Regions from separate parts of the Pseudomonas sp. B12(2026) genome, predicted to be linked through region 3. Evidence: riboswitches for the same ligand, from Rfam matches in the RefSeq annotation. Region 3 holds a riboswitch; each other region holds the start of a gene.

Region 1 (7,271 bases), 100 kb from region 3:
GTGGTAGGGCGAGGATTTCGTCCCGGCATCGAAGACCGTGGCTTCGGCGCTGGTCAGGTCGCCGATCAGCGGGCCGGCGATCAGCTCGACCATGGTCGCCAGCGCCGAGCCCTTGTGCCCGCCGAAGGTCAGCATGGCGCCGTCGAGCACGGCGCTGGGGTCGGTGCTGGGATTGCCTTCGGCATCGATGCCCCAGCCCGGCGGGATCGCCTTGCCCTCGCGCTCGTGCAGCTGGATTTCCCCGCGCGCCACGGCGCTGGTGGCGAAGTCGAAGACATAGGGATTCTGCCCGCCACGCGGCCAGCCGAACGCGATGGGATTGGTGCCGAACAACGGCCGCGTGCCGCCAGCCGGCGCCACGTAGGCCTGGGCCGGCGTGACCGCCAGCGCGACCAGGCCGTGGGCGGTGATCCGCTCGATCTCCACCCACAGCGCCGAGAAGTGCACGCAATGGTTGATCGCCAGCGCGGCGATGCCCTGGCTGCGCGCCTTCTCCACCAGCTTCGGCAGGCCGAGGTCGAAGGCGCACTGCGAGAAACCACCCCTGGCATCCACGCGCACCAGCGCCGGCGCGGGCTCCGACAATTCCGGCACGGCATCGCGCACGACCTTGCCGACGCGCGCCGTGTGGATGCAGCCGAGCAGCCGCCAGACACCGTGGGACGTGCAGCCGTCGCGCTCGCCGGCCAGCACGGTCTCGGCCACCGCCTGCACGTGGGGCTCGCTGAAACCATGCCGGCGCAGGATCGCCACCGCCAGTTCGCGCAGTTCTTCCAGGCTCATTCGGGTCACGCCGTCCTCCTCCATCGTTACAGTCGTTTCCGTCCGCTGCGGCAATCCGCCGCCGGACCGGTCAGGTCTACAGTGGCCGCTCAGGCGGCGCGCCGCTTGCGTGCAATCGGCGACCCCGGCGACGATTTCGGCACAGGCTCCGGGCGGCGCTCCGACCATCCGGTCGGTAAAAGGATAGGCCCCGCGTTGCTTGGGGCAATCCGGTGCTTCGGGTAAACTGCCGCATCTTCGCCTTCCATAACGATCAGCCTGATGCCCACGACGTTCCACGAGATTCCCCGCGTGCGCCCCGCCACGCCCCTGCTCGACCGCGCCAGCACGCCGGTCGAACTGCGCCGGCTGGGCGAAGCGGAGCTGCTGACCCTCGCTGACGAACTGCGCCAGTACCTGTTGTACAGCGTCGGCCAGACCGGCGGCCACTTCGGCGCCGGGCTCGGCGTGATCGAACTGACGATCGCCCTGCACTACGTCTTCGACACCCCGGACGACCGCCTGGTGTGGGACGTCGGCCACCAGGCCTACCCGCACAAGATCCTCACCGGCCGCCGCGAGCGCATGGGCACCCTGCGCCAGAAGGACGGCCTGGCCGCCTTCCCGCGCCGCTCGGAGAGCGAGTACGACACCTTTGGTGTCGGCCACTCCAGCACCTCCATCAGCGCCGCCCTCGGCATGGCCATTGCCGCGCGCATGCAGGGCTCGGGCCGCAAGTCGGTGGCGGTGATCGGCGACGGCGCGCTGACCGCCGGCATGGCCTTCGAGGCGCTCAACCACGCGTCGGACGTCAAGGCCGACATGCTGGTGGTCCTCAACGACAACGACATGTCGATCTCGCACAACGTCGGCGGCCTGTCCAACTACCTGGCCAAGATCCTCTCCAGCCGCACCTACAGCAGCATGCGCGAAGGCAGCAAGAAGGTGCTTTCGCGCCTGCCCGGCGCCTGGGAGATCGCCCGCCGCACCGAGGAATACGCCAAGGGCATGCTGGTCCCCGGCACGCTCTTCGAGGAGCTGGGCTGGAACTACATCGGCCCGATCGACGGCCACGACCTGCCGACCCTGATCGCCACCCTGCGCAACATGCGCGACCTCAAGGGCCCGCAGTTCCTGCATGTGGTGACCAAGAAGGGCAAGGGCTTCGGCCCGGCCGAGATCGACCCCATCGGCTACCACGCCATCACCAAGCTGGAACCCGAGGGCGCCGCCGCCCACGCCGCGCCGAAGAAGGCCGGCGGACCGAAGTACTCCGGCGTGTTCGGCCAGTGGCTGTGCGACATGGCCGCCGAGGACCCGCGCCTGGTCGGCATCACCCCGGCGATGAAGGAAGGCTCGGACCTGGTGGCCTTCGCCGACAGGTTCCCGGACCGCTACTTCGACGTCGCCATCGCCGAACAGCACGCCGTGACGCTGGCGGCCGGCATGGCCTGCGACGGCGCCAAGCCGGTGGTGGCGATCTACTCCACCTTCCTGCAGCGCGGCTACGACCAGCTGATCCACGACGTCGCGGTGCAGAACCTCGACGTGCTGTTCGCCATCGACCGCGCCGGTCTCGTGGGCGAAGACGGTCCGACCCACGCCGGCAGCTTCGACCTCTCCTACCTGCGCTGCATCCCCGGCATGCTGGTGATGACCCCCAGCGACGAGAACGAACTGCGCAAGCTGCTCACCACCGGCCATCACTTCGACGGGCCGGCGGCGGTGCGCTACCCGCGCGGCACCGGCCCCAACGCCTCCATCGAACGGGCGCTGGCGCCAGTGGAAATCGGCAAGGGCGTGCTGCGCCGCGAGGGCAAGGCCGGCAAGGTCGCCTTCCTGGTGTTCGGCGTGCAGCTGGCCGAGGCGCTGAAAGTCGCCGAGCGGTTCGACGCCAGCGTCGCCGACATGCGCTTCGTCAAGCCGCTGGACGAGGAACTGGTGCGCCAGCTGGCCGCCAGCCACGAGCTGCTGGTGACCGTCGAGGAAAACACCGTGATGGGTGGCGCCGGCGCCGCCGTCAGCGAATTCCTCGCCCGCGAGAACCTCCAGCAGCCGATCCTCCACCTGGGCCTGCCGGACTACTACGTGGAACACGCCAAGCCCGCGCAGATGCTCGCCGAGTGCGGCCTCGACGCCACCGGCATCGAAGCCTCGGTGGCCGCGCGCCTGGAAGCGCTCGGCAACCGCTGAGCGCATCCCTCCCCCGGAGTATTGCCAGTGAACGGGCGCACCGACTAAGGTGCGCCCGTTTTCGTTCGAGGTAACGGGAAGCAGGTGAAAGACCTGCGCTGCCCCCGCAACGGTAACCGACCGCAGGCCCTGGCCTGCCGCGCTGCGAACCGCCACTGTGCATCCGCATGGGAAGGCCGCGAGCGTGGGTGTCGGCAGCCCGGAGACCGCCCCCGAACGCCCAGACAGGTGTTGCGGAGGGCCGCACCGTCAAGTGCGGCCCGCCGCCCTTGCCACGCCCTCCTCGAAAGTCATCCGACCGCTTTTGAGGACGTTCCATGAAACTGACCCGACTCGCCCTGGCCACCGGCCTGCTGCCCGCCCTGGCCTGCGCCGACGCCAGCGTCGCGCCCGACGACGTCTACGCCCTGCCCGCCCTGGTGATCACCTCCGGCCGCCAGGTCCAGCCGCGCGCCCAGGCCACCTCCGCCAACAGCGTGTACACCCGCCGGGAGATCGAGCGCCTGCAGGTGCGCAGCGTGCCCGAACTGCTCAAGCGCGTGCCCGGCGTGCAGATCGGCAGCTCCGGCGGGGTGATCTCCTACTCCGTGCGCGGCACCGGCACCGCGCAGACCCTGGTGCTGGTCGACGGCCAGCGCGTCGCCTCGGCCAGCACCGGCATCGCCCGCCTGGACTACCTGAGCATCGACAACGTCGAACGCGTGGAAGTGACCCGCGGCCCGCGCTCCTCGCTGTACGGCGCCGACGCCATCGGCGGGGTGATCCAGATCTTCACCCGCCGCGGCGAGGCCGGCCTGCACCCGGAAGTGCGCCTGGCGGCCGGCAGCCACGGCACCTTCGAGCGCAGCGTGAACCTGTCCGGCGGCGACCAGCGCACCACATTCAACCTCGGCGGCAGCCTCGACGAGCGCGACGGCTGGGACCGCACCAGCGACAACGTCGGCGCCGACAGCGACGACGACGCCCAGCGCAACAAGGCCGTGCACCTGAACCTCGACCACCGTTTCAACGAGGACTGGAAGGCCGGCCTGAACCTCAACGACCAGCGCGGCAAGAACGAATACGACGACGCCTACAACTTCGAACCGGGCTCGCCGCGCGACGAATTCCGCGTCAGCAGCTACAGCGCCTACCTCGACGGCCAGTTGACCGACATCTGGAACAGCCGCCTGGAGCTGGGCCGCAGCTTCGACCGCAACAAGGCCGTGGGCGCCGCCGACAGCTGGAACAACGGCACCCTGGAAACCACCCGCCACTCCGCCGGCTGGATCAACCGCCTGCAACTGGACGCGGCCAACCAGCTCACCCTCGGCGCCGACTGGTACGAAGACCGGGTCGAGGGCACCACCGTCTTCGCCGAGGACCAGCGCGAGAACCACGCCTTCTTCGCCCAGCACAGCTTCAAGGGCGACCGCTTCGGCACCGAGCTGGGCCTGCGCCACGACGACAACCAGGCCTACGGCAGCCAGAACAGCTGGAACGCCGCCTTCAGCCTGCCGGTGGGCGACAGCCAGAGCTGGATCGCCAGCTACGGCGAAGGCTTCCGCGCCCCCACCTTCAGCGACCTCTACTACCCCGGCGCCGGCAACCCGAATCTCAAGGCCGAAACCTCGAAGACCTACGAACTGCAATGGCGCGGCGACTTTTCCGGCACCCAGCTGGAAGCCTCGCTGTACCGCACCGAAATCGACGACCTGATCGCCTGGGACAGCGCCAGCAACCAGCCGGAGAACATCGCCAAGGCGCGCATCGACGGCTTCGAGGCCAGCATCGCCCGCGAGGTGCTGGGCTGGCAGGCCGCCCTCGGCCTGAGCCTGATCGACCCGCGCGACCGCGACAGCGGCCACACCCTGCCCTACCGCGCGCGCCGCACCCTGAGCCTGGACCTCGACCGCCAGTTCGGCGCCTACGGCGTCGGCGGTTCCTGGCGCGCGGTCAGCCAGCGCTACGACGACGCGGCCAACACCCGCCAGCTCGCCGGCTACGGCGTGCTCGACCTGCGCACCAGCTGGCAGGCCAGCGACGAGGTGCGCTTCGACCTGAAGCTGGATAACGCGCTGGACCGCGATTACACCCTGGGCGACTACCTGCGCCCGACCAGCCCGATGGACTTCATGGGCGAACCCCGCCCGTATCAGGAACCGGGCCGTACCGCGCTGCTGGCGGTAACCTGGACGCCGGAGCTTTAAGGACCGCTTTTCCGTAGGAGCGAGCTTGCTCGCGAACCCGCTCGACGCCGGCCCTGCCGGCGGATCGCGGACAAGGTCCGCTCCTACAGGGTGCACCGCTTTCGTAGGAGCGGAGCTTCTCCGCGATGCTTTTGTCTTTTGTTTGGGCTGGGGTGTTTCTGCGCCGCTTCGGCGTGTGCTGAGCGATTTGGTTTCGCCCTCCCGGGCGAGTCCCTTTTGGGGCCCCAAAAGGAACCAAAAGGGCCCGTCCCGGCATCCGGGTCTTCGCTTCGCTCAGACTCCCCTCGCTCCGGTATTGCTCCGAGGGTCGGCTTGCAAGGGCCATCCATGGCCCTTCAAGCCTCTCGCGGCATCCATGCCGCTCGCCCCTCTGCGCAATACCTCCACTCGGCCTCCTGACGGGACCCTGCGCGCGCCTGAAACCTTGGCTGCTCCATGCTGGGAGCAGCTTTTCGTAGGATGGCGTGGAGCGAAGCGATACCCATCAGGCGGATACCGCTCCGCGTTACCCATACGCAGAACAAGAGCATCGCGGACGGAGTCCGCTCCTACGGTGGGATTGGCTTTTGTAGGAGCGGACTCTGTCCGCGATCAGCCCGGCTCAAGAGCTTCGCGGACAAGGTCCGCTCCTACACGAGCAAATCCCGGGCACGCTGTGCTTTGGGATTTGGCTTTTGAAGACTTCCAGAGGAATCTCCGCGCGCGCCGGAGCGCCCCTTCAGGAGGCCGAGTGGAATCGGAGTTTCAGGGGTTGAGCGGCATGGATGCCGCGAGAGCGTTGTCGGGCCAGGGATGGCCCGTCAACGCGGGCCCCTGAAACTCCGATGGAGCGAGGGAACCCCGGCGAAGCCGGGGCCGGATGATGGGGCAGAGACCTTTGCCTACTTTGTGGCGTTTGACAAAGTAGGTCGCCCGAGGGGGCGAAACAAAGAGTCCCAGCACACGCCGAAGCGGCGCAGAAACACCGAACAAGACGGCGGGTAACTCACCCTACGATCCACAGGCCACATTTCCCGGCAACCGCAGGAGCAAGCCACACCCGCCATTCGCGGACAAGGTCCGCTCCTACAAAACCCCCGCCATCCTTCCCAGCTCCGCGCAATCGCGCGCGTGCCAGTCGGTCAGTTCGGGCCAGGGGTTTTCCGGCAGGTGCTCCGGCAGATTGACCAGCGCGCTTTGCGCCCCAGCCGCGCGGGCGCAGTCGAGGTCGAAGCGGTAGTCGCCGACCATCAGCATCCGCTGCGGCGCCACGTCCCAGCGTGCCGCCAGGCGCAGCAGGCCGTCCGGGCTGGGCTTGGGCTCGGCCTCGCCGCGGCCGAGGATATCTTCGCTGCGGAAGCAATCGCCGATGCCGATGGCATCCAGGGTGATCAGCGCCAGCTCATGGGCGTTGCGGGTGAGGATGCCGAGGCGGTAGCCCGCGCCGTGCAGCGCGCGCACCAGCTCCACCGCGCCGGCCGCCGCGGTGGACGCCACCGCCAGTTCGCGCTCGTGCTCCAGCAGCCAGGCGTGCTTGGCCGCCGCCTCGTCCTCCGGCAGCGCGGCCAGATGAGTGAGGATGTCGTGCTCCTGGGGAATGCCCAGGGCCCGCTTGATCGCCGGGAAGTCGTGCACCGCCAGGGTCAGGGTGCCGTCCATGTCGAACACCCAGTGACGCACTTCACTCAGGAGCATGCCAAGCGTCATGCCCAGTCCTCGCGGTGGCGGATCAGGCCTTCCTGGGTCGACGAGGCGACCAGCTGGCCATCGCGGTTGAAGATGCTGCCGCGCACGAAGCCGCGGCCATTGCCGGCCCAGGGGCTGTCGATGGCGTAGAGCAGCCACTCGTCCGCGCGCAGGTCGCGGTGGAACCACACGGAGTGGTCGATGGTGGCGACCTGCATGTCCTTCTGCCACACCGAGCGGCCGTGGGGCAGCAGCGAGGTGGTGAGGAAGCCGAAGTCCGAGGCGTAGGCGAGGATGTACTTGTGCAGCGCCGGCACGTCCGGCAGCTTGCCGTCGGCGCGCAGCCAGAGGTACTTCACCGGCTCGCCGACGGAGGGCTCGTAGGGGTCGTTCTGGGTCACCGGGCGGATTTCGATGGGCTTGGGGTAGAGCAGCTTGTCGTGGATCAGCTCGGGGAACTGC
Region 2 (7,271 bases), 2.3 Mb from region 3:
CAAGCGGCGGGCGACCTCCCAGGCTTCGTGCGCCTTGGCGATGTCGCGCTGGCGGTCCTGGGTCTCCCAGGTGAAGCCCTCGCCCATCACGTGGTAGCTGACCTCCTCGGGGAAGCGCCGGAAGAAGGCTTCCTCGCCGGTGGTCGCGGCGCCCTTGATGAACTGCACCACGCCCACCTTCAGGCCGTGGCCCAGCGCGCGGGCGACCATGCCGAAGGCCGCGCTGCTCTTGCCCTTGCCGTTGCCGCTGTGGACCAGGAACACGCCGCGTTCGTCCTGGGCCTGGGCGATCTTCTCGTCGACCACGCTCTTCTTGCGCTGCATGCGCGAGCGGTGGCGCTCGTCCTTGTCCGGGGATTCGCTCATCGGTCTCTCTCCTCTCAAAGGGCCTGGTAGCGCACGCCGAAGAGTACGGCGCGGCCGGGCTGCCGGTAGCCTAGGGTGGTCTGGTAGTCGGCGTCGAACAGGTTGCCCAGGCGCGCCTGCAGGCGCCACTCCGGGGTCAGTTGGTATTCGCCGCGCAGGTCCAGCGTAGCGAAACCACCGAGGCAATTGCGGTTGGCCAGGTCGTCGTAGCGGCGGCCCTCGGCGTGCAGACTGGCGCCCAGGCTCAGCGCGTCGAAGCGCCGGTCGAGGTCCAGGTTGAACAGTTGCCGGGCGCGGCGCGGCAGCTCGTTGCCACGGCTGCCGCTGGCGCGGCTCTCCGGGTCGAGCAGGCTGGCGTTGGCGTTCCACGTCCAGTCCCGCCACTGGCTGCCCAGTTGCAGCTCGACGCCACGGATGCGCGCCTGGTCGATGTTCTCCGGCGCCTGCAGCGCCGAGTCGTAGGCGATCAGGTCGTCGATCGCCGTGCGGTACAGGTTCACCGCCCAGTGGCCCCAGCCGTGGCGGCCGTCCACGCCGAGCTCCAGGCTGCGCGAGGTTTCCGCGTCGAGGTCGGGGTTGCCGTAGCCGGGGTAGTAGAGCTCGTTGAAGGTCGGCGCCTTGAAGGCCGTGCCGTAGCTGGCGAAGGCGCGCACCGCGTCGGTCAGCGCATAGCCCCAGGCGAGGTTGCCGGTGTTGCGGCTGCCGAACTGCTGGTTGTCGTCGTGACGCAGGCTCAGCTGCCAGTCGTGGCGTCCGGCGCTGCCGAGGTACTGGGCAAAGGTGCCGCGGTTGTCGCGGGAGGTCACCGCGTAGTCGGTGGAGCTGCTCAGCGCGTCCCGCTGCCAGTCGTAGCCGAGGGTCAGGGTCTGGCCGGGCGCCAGTTCCAGGTCGTTCTGCCAGGACGCGGTGTCGCGCCGGCTGTCGAAGCGCGAGTAGAACGCGCCGTCCTGATAGGCGTCGGCGTTGTCCTCGCTGCGCCCGGCGGACAGGCTCACCCGCCAGGGCTCCAGCGGGGCGAAGCGCGCGCGGCCGCCGATCACCCGCTGCACGCCCCGGGTGTAGGCATCGAAGCCCCGGGTGCGGCGGCTGTTCACCGCGTCGAAGTCGTTGTGCGAATCGCTCTGCAACAGGCTGCCGTCCAGCTCCAGGCCGTTGTCGAAGCGATAGCCGGCGCGCAGCGAGCCGGCAAGGTTGCGGTAACCGTCGCTATCCGGCTCATGGCCGCTGGCGCCGTCGGCCCTGGCGTCGATGCCGGCGGTATCCAGGCTGGAGACGCCGAGGGCGAACCAGCCGCGCCCGTCGCTGGCCGAGGCCCCGGCGCTGCCTTCGTAGGTGCCCTGGCTGCCCGCGCCGGCGTAGGCCCAGGGCCTGAAACCCTGCTCCGCCGCCTGGCGGGTGAAGATCTGGATCACCCCGCCGATGGCCTCGGAGCCGTACAGGCTGGAGCGCGGCCCGCGCACCACCTCGATGCGCTCGACCAGTTCCAGCGGCAGGTCCTGCAGCGAGGCGCCGCCGGAGGACACCGAGCCGGCCTTGACGCCATCGATCAGCACCAGCACATGGTCGGATTCGCTGCCGCGCAGGTAGAGGCTGGTGGCCTTGCCGGGCCCGCCGGCGTTGCTCAGGGAGATGCCCGGCAGGCGCCGCAGCAGGTCCGGCACCGACTGCGCCTGGGCGCGTTCGATGTCCGCGCGGTCCAGCACGCCGACCGCAGCGAGGCTCTGCCCGGCGCGTTGCCCGGTGCGGGTGGCGGTCACCAGTTGATCGTCGAGCACCAGCGGCGTGTCGTCCGCCGCCAGGCCGATACAGGAAAAGCCGCCCAGCGCCAGCGCCGTCGGCCAATAGAGGAAATGCTTCACGTGAACTCACTCCGCCGCTCTCACCCGCGCGGCTCTGACCGAAAAAGGCAGGCGGAGGACGGGAACGCCCCGGCAGCGCAGGCCGGCCGGAGCGATCGGCAGCGCCTCCCGCGATGCCATGGCTTGCAGCAGGCCGGTCTCCGGGCTTGCGAGTGGCGCCGTGAGAGGCTCCGGAAACCGCGCCTTCCCATGCCGGTGGCACAGTGGCGAAATGCGGTTCGATGCTCGCTTACCGTTGCGGGGGCAGCGCCGGACTGGTCGACCCGGAGGATCGAATTCACCGGCTTCCCTGTTTCACCCCCGACTTGCGCCGGGGGCACCTGAAGCAGGCGCGCAGCTTAGAGGCTCGCCGCCCGGGGCGTCAATTGAACAGGCTGTCGCGGCCCCCGCCAAAGCCCGCGCCAGAGCGGCCAACAGGTGAAACACAACGCAGCTGGTGGCACCGCAGAAACTCGCTAGAATGCGATGCATGACGACTGCACAACCCGGCCGACTCCAGCTCGATACCCGCTCCAGCCCCCCGCTGATGCACGTCAGCGGCGACTGGACGCTGGCGCATTTCGCCGCGCTGGAGGCCCAGGTCGCCGACGCGCGCCAGGGCGGCCAGCCCGCCGCGCTGGACTTCGGCGACCTCGGCGCGCTCGACACCGCCGGCGCGGCGCTGCTCTCCGACGTCATCGGCGGCGCGCGCATGGGCCAGCTGGAGCAGATCGCCCGCAACCTCTCCGCCGAGCGCCAGGCCCTGCTGCGCGCCGTGGGCGGCGCCATCACCCAGTGCCGGCTGGACGAGCGCAAGCCGCCGCCGGGCAACGCCATCGTCGATGTGCTCGAACGCATCGGCATCGGCTCCGTCATCTTCTGGGGGCATCTGGTCGGCGTGCTCGGCTTCATCGGCCTGACCCTGCAGACCCTGCTGCGCAGCCTGCCGCGCCCGCGCCGCTGGCGCCTCACCTCGCTGGCCGCGCACATGGAGCAGACCGGCCTCAACGCCGTGCCCATCGTCGCCCTGCTCACCTTCATGGTCGGCGCGGTGGTGGCCTTCCTCGGCGCCACGGTGCTGAGGAAGTTCGGCGCGGCGATCTACACCGTCGACCTGGTCGGCTTCTCCTTCCTGCGCGAATTCGGCGTGCTGCTCACCGCCATCCTCCTCGCCGGCCGCACCGCCAGCGCCTTCACCGCGCAGATCGGCTCGATGAAGGCCAACCAGGAGATCGACGCCATCCAGGCCCTGGGCATGGACCCGGTGGAGCTGCTGGTGCTGCCGCGGGTGCTCGCGCTGCTGCTGACCCTGCCGATACTGACCTTCCTGGCGATGCTCTCCGGCATCTTCGGCGGCGGCGTGGTCTGCGCCCTGAGCCTGGACATCTCGCCGCGCCTGTTCCTCTACATGCTGCAGAACGACATCGCCGTGCAGCACTTCCTGGTCGGCATCGTCAAGGCGCCGGTGTTCGCCTTCATCATCGCCGTGATCGGCTGCCTGGAAGGCTTCCGCGTCAGCGGCAGCGCGCAGTCGGTGGGCGAGCACACCACCTCCGCGGTGGTCCAGTCGATCTTCGTGGTGATCCTGCTGGACGCGGTGTTCGCGCTGTTCTTCATGGAGATGGGCTGGTGAGCGAACCGATCATCGCCGTCCGCGACCTGGCCAACCGCTTCGGCACCCACGCCGTGCACGAGCACCTCGACCTCGACGTGATGAAGGGCGAAATCCTCGGCGTGGTCGGCGGCTCTGGCACCGGCAAGTCCGTGCTGCTGCGCAGCATCATCGGCCTGCGCCAGCCCAGCGAAGGCAGCGTGCAGGTGTTCGGGCAGAACCTGCAGGCGCTGGCGCCGCAGCGACGCTCGCAGCTGGAGCGGCGCTTCGGCGTGCTGTTCCAGAACGGCGCGCTGTTCTCCTCGCTGACGGTCAGCGAGAACATCTGCCTGCCGCTGATCGAGCACGCCCGGCTGTCGCGCAACGACGCCGAATTCATGGCCAAGGTGAAGATTTCCCTCGCCGGCCTGCCGCCGGATGCCGGCGCCAAGTACCCGGCCGAGCTGTCCGGCGGCATGGTCAAGCGCGCCGCCCTGGCCCGCGCCCTGGCGCTGGACCCGGACATCCTGTTCCTCGACGAGCCCACCGCCGGCCTCGACCCCATCGGCGCGGCGGCCTTCGACCAACTCATCCTGACCCTTCGCGACGCCTTCGGCCTCACCGTGTTCCTGGTCACCCACGACCTGGACACCCTCTACACCATCTGCGACCGCGTCGCCGTGCTCTCGCAGAAGCGCGTGCTGGTGGTCGGCCCGCTGGAGCAGGTCGCCGGGACCGACGACGCCTGGGTCCGGGAATACTTCCACGGCCCCCGTGGCCGCGCCGCACAGCAGGCCACGCAGCCCCTGCGGGAGGAAAACTGACATGGAAACCCGCGCCCATCACGTGCTGATCGGCCTCTTCACCCTGATCGTCTCCATCGGCGCGCTGCTCTTCGCGCTGTGGCTGGCGCAGTCGACCAACGACCAGAAATACAAGTTCTACGACGTGATCTTCAACGAGGCGGTGACCGGTCTCTCCGAGGGCGGCACCGTGCAGTACAGCGGCATCCGCGTCGGCGACGTGGTGTTCCTGCGCCTGGACCCGAACGACCCGCGCAAGGTCCGCGCGCGCATCCGCGTCTTCGAGAGCACGCCGATCCGCGAGGACACCCGCGCCAAGCTGGCGCTCACCGGGGTCACCGGCCAGGCCATCATCCAGCTCTCCAGCGCCGCCCAGGACAGCCCGCCGCTGGTCAGCACGGAAGGCAACATTCCGGTGATCAAGACCATCCCCTCGCCGCTGGCGAAGTTCCTCGCCAACGGCGAAGACATCGCCACCAACGTCAACACCCTGCTCACCAACGCCAGCCGCCTGTTCTCCGAGGAAAACGTCGAGCACATCAGCCGCACCCTCGACCACATCGACCAGGCCAGCAGCGTGATCGCCGAACAGCGCGACGACATCCGCCAGACCGTCAAGGAACTGGCCGCCGCCAGCCAGCAGGCGCGCATCACCCTGGCCAACGCCAGCGCGCTGCTCGAACGCGCCAACCAGACCCTCGGCACGCGCGGCCAGAGCATCCTCGACGACACCCAGAAGACCCTGGCCGCCCTGCGCGCCAGCAGCGAGCGGGTCGAACGACTGCTCGGCAACAACTACGACTCGGTGAACGGCGGCCTGAACGGACTGGGCGAAATCGGCCCGGCGGTGCGCGAACTGCGCGCCACCCTGGAGGACCTGCGCGGCGTCACCCGCCGCCTGCAGGAAAACCCCACCGGCTACCTGCTCGGCCGCGAACGCAACAAGGAGTTCCAGCCATGACCGCCCTTCCCCGCCTGCTCGGCATCGCCGCCCTGCTCGGCCTGCTCGGCGCCTGCTCGATCCTTCCGGAAGCGGAAACCCCGGACGTCTACCTGCTGCCGGCGACCCAGCAGCCGGCGCGCGGCAACGCGGCGGTGGACTGGTCGCTGCGGGTCAGCGCGCCCACCGCCAGCCTCGCGCTGGACAGCAACCGCATCGCGGTGATCCCCCAGGGCAACCAGATCAGCAGCTACCAGGGCGCGCGCTGGAGCAACCGCGCCCCCGGCCTGCTGCGTGACCGCCTGCTCGACGCCTTCGGCGCCGACGGCAGCATCCGCGCCCTGAGCAGCGACGACGCCAACCTGCAGGCCGACCTCGACCTCACCGGTGAACTGCGCGCCTTCCAGAGCGAATACCAGGGCGACCGGCCTGTCGTGCACATCCGCTACGAAGCGCGCCTGGTCCGCACCCTCGGCCAGCGCATCGTCGCCGCGCGCAGCTTCGAGGTCCGCCAGCCGGTGGAGGGCAAACAGGTCGCGGAAGTGGTCACCGCCTTCGGCAAGGCCGCCGACCAGCTCGCCGCGCAGGTGGTGGAGTGGACGTTGCAGCAGGGGCAGGCGCAGACAGCCGGCCGCTGATCCGGGGGCCGGGCTACCGGGTCCGCATCGCCGCCCGGTAGCACTCGATCTCGCCGCCTACTGGGTCACTTACTGGGTCGTTTACTGGGTCGTTTACTGGGTCAGTCGACGACTCCGCACGCCCTCCGTCTGGCGACCCGGCGCGGCGCGAACCGCATAAGCCCCCCGCAAGCCCCCTCCAGTCGCCAGATTCGATAGCCGCCATCCTTCATTTCTGTCAGACGCGGCCGATACCTCCCCTGCGCGAGCACCTGTCCTTGATGGTCCGGGGCGCAGCCCCTTATGCTGCGACCGTCACGGCTACATCCGTGATTGGGTTTGACAGCCCAGAACGTCGGCGCGATTGCGCCAACACAGGTGCATGCGAAAGCGGCGAACGCTTTTGCAGGCCCTGCTTCGACCTCAGTTTTTGGTTGAAGACGCTATGGCAGATCGCGCGGGGAGACCCCCTCGCGGGGTCTGCCGGCCCGACGTCCGGTCTGTCAACCTCGCGTGGTCTGCCTCCCTTCGATTGACAGCGAAGCGGCAGCTCTCTTCCTTAACGTCGGAGCTACATTCATGACTTCAGACAGCGACACCCTCGACCCCGAAACAGGCGCCTTCCCCGGCGACATTCCTCCGATCGACGACCAGCCCGGCCTGCCGCTGATCTGGCCCCGGGACGCCCAGCCCGCGCTGGACCACGGCATACGCCGCGCGGAACAGTGGTTGAACGGCGAAGGCAAACCCTATCTCTGGACCACCTACGTGTGCGGCCGGGCGATCCAGCCCGACTCGATCGACAAGATGGCCTACGAGGTCGGCTTCCTCACCCGCCTGCAGCAGCACCTGCGCCGCATGCCGGACTGAATCGCCGGGCGGCTCATGGCCCGCCCCGGGCCGCCCCACTCGACGCCGGCCTGTAGGAGCGAGCTTGCTCGCGAACAGCCGCCCACGGCGAAACCCCGCCTGTACCGCGCGGAAACCCTCGGATACCGAAGGTCGGTCAGTGGCAGTGGTACGGGCTCTCGCCCTCCAGCTCCTGCTCGGTTTCCACGTCGCGGATGGTCACGATGGCCTTGGGATAGACCGAGCAGAGGGAATTGCGCACGGTGT
Region 3 (7,271 bases):
GATGCGGCCGTCCAGTTCCGGCAGCGCGATGTGCATGGCCAGGTCGCGCGGGCCCAGGCCCTGCGGGTTGGCGCGCCAGAGGTCGAAGTTGTCCAGCGAGCAGATGGCTTGCAGCACCGGCACGTCGCGTCTGAACGGCCGCTCCTGCGGCGCTTCCGGGTTGGACTGGGCGAAGCCGGTGGTGTTAATGATCAGCTCGGCGTCGGCGGCCTCCAGCAGGTTTTCCACCGCGTCCAGGCAGGCGGCTTCCTTGAGGCTAGCCACGGCGATGGGCAGCGGGTTGATGCCCTGGAGCCGGAGGCGTTCGCAGAAGGTGTCGATGAAGCCGGTGTTCGCCGCCTGCAGGTGCGTGCGGTAGAGCAGCAGCGCGGCGACGGGCCAGTCCGCGTTCCAGTCGGCCTGCCAGCGGGCGAGGTCGCAGCTGCCGGCTTGTGGGTGATGGAGCGCCACGCGCGGCAGCGTCTGCGGTTCGCTCCAGGCATAGTCGCGTTGCAGGTGGCGGTTGGCGAGGCAGGCGAAGAACTGCCGGGCGTTGCCCATGCCGCCCTGGCGCAGGTACTGCCAGAGCCGTTCGGCGTCCGCTGGCGGGACGTTGCTCAGGGCGGTGAGTTCGGGGTCGGGCTTGTCGTCACCGGGCACCGCGATCAGCGTGGCGCCGCGCTCGGCCAGCGCCGCCAGTTGCTCCATGCCGTAGCGCCAGTAGCCGACGCCGCCGTGCACCGAGATCAGGATGACCCTGGCGTGCCGCAGCACCTCGTCGACGTAGAGGTCCACCGAGGCGTGGTTCTGCAACTGCATGGGATTGGCCAGGCGCAGGCTCGGGTAGTCCGCCGGCAGCCCGCGGGCGGCCTCGGCGAGCAGCGCGAGGTGCGAGTCGCCGCTGCAGAGGATCACCAGCTCGGCGGGCGTCTGGGCCAGGTGGGCGATGCCGTCGTCGGGGACGAAGCCGCCGGGTTGGGTGCGCAGCAGGTGCATGGGTTTGCTCGGTAGTGGCTCTTCGTAGGAGCGAGCTTGCTCGCGAACCAAACCCCGCTGCGGGGCCGTTCGCGAGCAAGCTCGCTCCTGCAGGGGATTGGCATGGTCGTAGGATGGGTGGAGCCTGCGATGCCCATCATCGGTGGTGGCTATCGCTGCGCTCCACGCCACCCTACGCAATCACGCCAGGGCGGTGCGCAGCGCGTTGGCGATGGCGGCCTGGTCCAGCTCCTGGCCGATCACCACCAGGCGCGTGGCGCGGGTTTCGTCGCCGCGCCAGGCGCGGTCGAAATGCTTGTCGAAGCGCTTGCCGACGCCCTGCACCAGCAGGCGCATGGGCTTGCCGGGGATGGCCACGAAGCCCTTGATGCGCAGGATGGCGTGGCGCTCGACCAGCGCGTTCAGCGTGTCGAGCAGGGCGCGTTCTTCCACTTCCGGCAGGTCGACGTGGAAGGAGTCGAACTCGTCGTGATCGTGGTCTTCGTGCCCTTCATGGTCGTGGTGGGTCGGGCGGCTGTCGATGTGCAGCTCGGCCTCGGCGTTCAGCCCCAGCAGCACGGAAAGCGGCAGCTGGCCGGCGCTGGCCTCGACGATCTTCACCGCCGGCGGCAGCTCCTCGGCGACCTCGGCGCGCACCCGGGCCAGCGCCTCGGCGTCGAGCAGGTCGGCCTTGTTCAGCACCACCAGGTCGGCGCTGGCCAACTGGTCTTCGAAGAGTTCGTGCAGCGGCGATTCGTGGTCGAGGTTCGGGTCCTGCTGGCGCTGCTGGTCGACCTGCTCGGGATGGGCGGCGAAGGTGCCGGCGGCCACGGCCGGGCTGTCGACCACGGTGATCACCGCATCGACGGTGCAGGCGTTGCGGATTTCCGGCCACTGGAAGGCCTGCACCAGCGGCTTGGGCAGGGCCAGGCCGGAGGTCTCGACGAGGATCTGGTCGAGGTCGCCGCGGCGCGCCACCAGCTCGCGCATCACCGGGAAGAACTCTTCCTGCACGGTGCAGCACAGGCAGCCGTTGGCCAGCTCGAAGACGCGGCCGGCGGCTTCTTCCTCGCTGCAACCGATGGCGCACTGCTTGAGGATGTCGCCGTCGATGCCCAGCTCGCCGAATTCGTTGACGATCACCGCGATGCGGCGGCCTTGCGCATTGTCGAGCATGTGGCGGAGCAGGGTGGTCTTACCGGCGCCGAGGAAGCCGGTGACGATGGTGACGGGGAGTTTGGCCAGGGTTTTCATGCGCGCCTCGCAAGCGGAAGTTGGAAGGCGGATGAAGGGCGCGCGCGCGGGTTCGCCGCGCAACGAAGGTCGCCACCGGATCACCCCGCCCGGTTGTCGTGTAGAGAACAAACCGGTTCCGGATCTCGCGAGCTAGAGCAGAACAAGGCAAAAAGCGGCGAGAGAGCGGAGTTTGCTTTAGCAAATGAGCATCTCGAGCCGATTTTTAACGCCGTTATGCCGACGCGCAGCAGATCGAAAACCAGTCACGAGGCAGGTCTCCTGGCTCACAGCCGCTTGTTATCCCTTCGCCTTCCCGCCCGAATCGGCAGTGGCACATGAAGAGACAGGCTGTTCACAGTTGCGGGGGCAGCCGTGGCGCATCCGAAGATTTCCACGTTCCCTCTTAGCTCCGGCCAGCGCCGGAGAACCTCGAAGCCCAGAAGGCTACGCAGCGCAGGCCAGGCGGTCAATCGCCGGGGATCGGTTGACGCCTGCCGGCCGCCGTGGTCAGCTAGCGCGGTTTCAGGTGTCTCGCGCCGACGTGCGCGAGGTGAAACGGGAAGCCGGTGCGTCCGCAAGGACCAGTCCGGCGCTGCCCCCGCAACGGTAAGCGCATCGAGGGTCGTCAGTAGCCACTGTGCCAAGGCATGGGAAGGCTGACCCGCCCGGCCGGAGTTTCCGGTTGGCGTCGCAAGCCCGGAGACCGGCCTGGAATCCTTCGTTTTTGGCAAACCCGCGGTGGGCGGGCGCAGGCCGTGGCGCGACCGGTTCCGGCGCGTTCGAATGCGTTCAACCTCTGCGTTCTCTACTCAGCTTTCAGAGGGAACGTTCATGTCCAGCAGCACCCTGACGCACGCGTCGAGCACTTCCATCCCCCTTTCCAAGCGCATCGCCCTGGCCGTCGGCGCCAGCCTGCTCGGTGCGTTGCTGGTGTACTTCGCCGGCTTCTCGCACCTGGAGGCGGTGCACAACGCCGCGCATGACACTCGCCATAGCGCCGGCTTCCCCTGCCACTGATGCGGCCCTGAATCCAATCGGCTGCGCGTCGGCCGGCTGAATTGAAGCGTCCCTGACTGCCCGTTCGAGGCGGTCGCGGCGTCGCTTCGCCTGCCCCGTGCGGCCCGAGAGTGCGGAGAAGAAAAATGATCAAACGTATCGCCCGGACCGCCGGGTTCGCCGGCCTGATCGCGGCGCTGGTGCTGACCGTGGTCCAGTTGCTGTGGGTGTCCCCGCTGATCCTCAAGGCGGAGACCTACGAGCAGGCCGAACCCGTGGCCGAGCACAGCCACGAGCACGCCGAAGGCGCCGCCGCCGGCCACCACCACGACACGCAGGCCTGGGAGCCGGAAGACGGCTGGCAGCGCATCCTCTCCACCACCGGCGGCAACCTGGTGGTCGCGGTGGGCTTCGCCCTGATGCTGGCCGGCCTGTTCACCCTGCGCGAGCCGGGCAGGACCTCCGAGGGCCTGCTCTGGGGCCTCGCCGGTTTCGCCGTGTTCACCCTGGCGCCATCCCTCGGCCTGCCGCCGGAAGTGCCCGGCACCGCCGCCGCCGACCTGGGCCTGCGGCAGGGCTGGTGGATCGGCACCGCCGCCGCCACCGCCGCCGGCCTCGCGCTGCTGGTGTTCAGCCGCGCCTGGCTGCTGCGCGGCGTGGGCCTGGCGCTGCTGGTGGTGCCGCACCTGGTCGGCGCGCCGCAGCCGGAGGTGCATGCCAGCCTCGCGCCGGAAAGCCTCGCCCGGGAGTTCGTCGTCGCCTCGCTGCTCACCAACGCGGTGTTCTGGGCGGCCCTGGGCGTCGTGTCCGTCTGGTTGTTCCGCCGCTTCGCACCGTCGGCCTGATTCCGGCGCTATGCTCCACCCCGCAGCCGGCCCTGCCGCCTGCGGGGTTTTCATTTTCAGAGGCCATTTCAGGAGACTGATCATGACGCTGGTTGCCGGCCTCGGTTGCCGCCGGGGCTGCCCGCTCGATGAATTGCGCGCGCTGCTACGGGACACCCTGGCGGAAGCCGGGCTCGACGAGTCGAATCTCACCGCGCTGGCCAGCGCCACGCTGAAGGCCGACGAAGAAGGGCTGAGCGCCCTGGCCGCCGCGCTGGACCTGCCGCTGGCGCTGTTCACCCCGCAACAGCTGGCGGCCTGCGAGAAGCGCCTCGGCGAGCCATCGGAGGCGGTGCGCACGGCCACCGGCAGCGCCAGCGTCGCCGAAGCCGCGGCGCTGCTGCAGGCCGAAGCCCAGGGCGGCGCGCCAGCGCGGCTGCTGGTGGGCAAGCGCCGCAGCGACCAGGCTACCTGCGCGCTGGCCTTCATCCCCGATGCACCCGAACAGGAACAGCCATGACGGTCTACTTCATCGGCGCCGGCCCCGGCGATCCGGAGCTCATCACGGTCAAGGGCCAGCGGCTTATCCGTGCCTGTCCGGTGATCCTCTACGCCGGCTCGCTGGTGCCGCCGGCGGTGCTGGAAGGGCACAGCGCCGAACGCGTGGTGAACACCGCCGAGCTGCATCTGGACGAGATCGTCGCGCTGCTGGCGCAGGCCCACGCCGAGGGCCGGGACGTGGCGCGGGTGCACTCCGGCGACCCGTCGCTGTACGGCGCCATCGGCGAGCAGATCCGCCACCTGCGCGAACGCGGCATTCCCTACGAGATCGTGCCCGGCGTCACCGCCACCTCGGCCTGCGCGGCGATCCTCGGTTGCGAACTGACCCTGCCGGATATTTCCCAGACGCTGATCCTGACCCGCTACGCAAGCCGGACGCGGATGCCCGAGGGCGAGTCCCTCGCCGAGCTGGCGCAGCACCGCGCCACCCTGGCGATCCACCTGGGCGTCGGCCAGCTGGCGTCGATCGTCGCCGAGCTGCTGCCGCATTACGGCGCCGACTGCCCGGTCGCGGTGATCCACCGCGCCAGCTGGCCGGACCAGGACCAGGTCACCGGCACCCTCGGCGACATCCTGCCCAAGGCCGCCGCCAAGGGCTTCCGCCGCACGGCGCTGATCCTGGTGGGCAAGGTGCTGGGCGCGGAGGGTTTCGCCGATTCGTCGCTGTACAGCGCGGGGCATGCGCACCTGTATCGCCCGTGAGGCGCCGGGGATGGCGCGAGGCCCGCTTTTGTAGGAGCGGATCTTATCCGCGATCACCGCGATAGCGGTGCAAACCCTGGGCGCCGGCCTTTCGGCCGGATCGCGGATGAGATCCGCTCCTACGAAGGGCCGCCACGGCGCTCGGGGCTACAGCGAGTGGATGATTCGCCCGAGGGTTTCCATGGCCTGTTCGCTGCGCGCCGTCCACGGGTGGCCGTAGTTCAGCCGCAGGCAATGGCCGAAGCGCCGCGTGGCGGAGAAGATCGGCCCCGGCGCCAGGCTGATGCCCTGGGCCAGGGCGAGCTGGAACAGCTTGAGCGCGTCGATGTGCTCGGGCAGCTCCAGCCACAGGAAGTAGCCGCCGCTGGGCCGGGTGACGCGGGTGGCGGCGGGGAAGTGCCGGGCCACGGCGGCGAGCATGGCGTGCTGCTGGCTTTCCAGGGCGTGGCGCAGCTTGCGCAGGTGGCGGTCGTAGCCGCCGTGCTGCAGGTAGTCGGCGATGGCCGCCTGGGCCGGCACCGAGGCCGACAGGCTGGTCATCAGCTTGAGCCGCTCGATCTGCTCGGCGTAGCGCCCGCCGGCCACCCAGCCGACCCGGTAGCCCGGCGCCAGGTTCTTGGAGAAGGAGCTGCAGTGCATCACCAGCCCCTCGCTGTCGAAGGCCTTCACCGGCTTCGGCGCCTGGGCGGCGAAGTACAGCTCGGCGTAGACGTCGTCCTCGATCAGCGGCACCTGGTGCCGGGCCAGCAGGGCGGCGAGGGCGCGCTTCTTGTCCTCGGCCATGCTCGCGCCCAGCGGGTTCTGGAAGTTGCTCATGAACCAGCAGGCCTTGATCGGCAGGCGCGCCAGGCTGTCGGCGAGCACGTCGAGGTCGATGCCCTCGCGCGGGTGCACGGGGATTTCCACCGCCTTCAGTTTCAGCCGCTCCAGCACCTGCAGGCTGGCGTAGAAGGCCGGCGCCTCGATGGCCACCAGGTCGCCCGGACGGGTCACCACCTGCAGGCACAGGTTCAGCGCTTCCAGCGCGCCGTTGGTGACCACCAGTTCCTCCACCGGCAGCGGCATGCCGCCGACCATGTAGCGCAGGGCGATCTGCCGACGCAGCGCGTGGCTGCCGGGGGCGAGGTCGGCCACCACCGAGCGTGGGTCCATGTCGCGCACGGCGTGGGCCATGGAGCGCGCCAGGCGCGGCAGGGGGAACAGCTCCGGGGCCGGGAAGGCCGAGCCGAAGGGCACGGTGTCCGGGTCCTTGATCGAGCTGAGCACCGAGAACACCAGTTCGCTGACATCCACCTCGGTGGTCTGCGCGTCGTGGCGGGCTATCTCCGGCTCGGCCAGGGCGCGCTGCACGTGCTCGCGGACGAAGTAGCCGGAGCGCGCACGGGCGACGATCAGCCCGCGGTCCTCCAGCAGGTAATAGGCCTGGAACACCGTGGAAGCGCTGACCCCGTAGGTGCGGCTGGCGTGCCGCACCGAGGGGACTTTCTGCCCGGGGGCGAGCACGCCGCTGCGGATCAGGCCGGCGATCTCGTCGGCGAACTTCTCATAGCGCTTCATCTTGTCCTGGGGAGTGGGAGCGTCCGCCCACTCTAGGCGCTGCGGCGCCGCCACGCCAAGCTCGCGCGCCATGCTCAGCGCCCCGGCGAGACGAAGGTGCTGGCGGCGTCGATCGCCTCATTGCCGTCGCTGACCCTGAAGTGCAGCGGCACCGATCCGGCGGCGCCGCTCTGCGCCAGGCTCGCCACCGAGACGGCGAAGTCGCGGATCTCGCCCGGTTGCAGCAGCAGCTCCGGCACGCCCTGCAGGCGGTAGCCGGCGCCGTCGGCGAGGCTCAGTTGGTAGTGCTGCGGCTGCTGGGTCTTGTTGATCAGCTTGAGGTTGTAGATGTTCTCGATCTCGCCGGCGGCGTTCTCGCGGAACAGGCCGCGGTCGCGGGCCACGTCGAGGTTGATCAGCGGCCGCGCCTGCAGCGCCCAGACGAAGGCGCCGATCATCGCC

Evidence for each region. Region 3 has a riboswitch for cobalamin ahead of cobW (cobalamin biosynthesis protein CobW). Riboswitches for the same ligand answer to the same signal wherever they lie in the genome.
Region 1: another riboswitch for cobalamin. It lies ahead of AC3B6A_RS03790 (TonB-dependent receptor domain-containing protein); the one in region 3 lies ahead of cobW (cobalamin biosynthesis protein CobW).
Region 2: another riboswitch for cobalamin. It lies ahead of btuB (TonB-dependent vitamin B12 receptor); the one in region 3 lies ahead of cobW (cobalamin biosynthesis protein CobW).

What each region holds. Positions count from the first base shown of each region.
Region 1 covers NZ_CM173430.1:786,769-794,039, reverse strand. The annotation lists gene AC3B6A_RS03800 (Ldh family oxidoreductase) at 1-783, opposite strand, end outside; gene dxs (1-deoxy-D-xylulose-5-phosphate synthase) at 1,045-2,955, shown strand; cobalamin riboswitch at 2,989-3,167, shown strand; gene AC3B6A_RS03790 (TonB-dependent receptor domain-containing protein) at 3,273-5,144, shown strand; gene AC3B6A_RS03785 (HAD family hydrolase) at 6,210-6,818, opposite strand; gene tesB (acyl-CoA thioesterase II) at 6,827-7,271, opposite strand, start outside.
Region 2 covers NZ_CM173430.1:4,325,446-4,332,716, forward strand. The annotation lists gene cobO (cob(I)yrinic acid a,c-diamide adenosyltransferase) at 1-366, opposite strand, end outside; gene btuB (TonB-dependent vitamin B12 receptor) at 381-2,225, opposite strand; cobalamin riboswitch at 2,340-2,564, opposite strand; gene AC3B6A_RS20090 (ABC transporter permease) at 2,686-3,837, shown strand; gene AC3B6A_RS20095 (ABC transporter ATP-binding protein) at 3,834-4,619, shown strand; gene AC3B6A_RS20100 (MlaD family protein) at 4,621-5,559, shown strand; gene AC3B6A_RS20105 (ABC-type transport auxiliary lipoprotein family protein) at 5,556-6,176, shown strand; gene AC3B6A_RS20110 (LasR-specific antiactivator QslA) at 6,735-7,025, shown strand; gene AC3B6A_RS20115 (hypothetical protein) at 7,162-7,271, opposite strand, start outside.
Region 3 covers NZ_CM173430.1:682,252-689,522, forward strand. The annotation lists gene cobN (cobaltochelatase subunit CobN) at 1-975, opposite strand, end outside; gene cobW (cobalamin biosynthesis protein CobW) at 1,156-2,208, opposite strand; cobalamin riboswitch at 2,443-2,637, opposite strand; cobalamin riboswitch at 2,698-2,916, shown strand; gene AC3B6A_RS03250 (CbtB domain-containing protein) at 3,022-3,207, shown strand; gene AC3B6A_RS03255 (CbtA family protein) at 3,333-4,031, shown strand; gene AC3B6A_RS03260 (cobalamin biosynthesis protein) at 4,114-4,530, shown strand; gene cobM (precorrin-4 C(11)-methyltransferase) at 4,527-5,273, shown strand; gene mapR (GntR family transcriptional regulator MpaR) at 5,421-6,830, opposite strand; gene ccoG (cytochrome c oxidase accessory protein CcoG) at 6,905-7,271, opposite strand, start outside.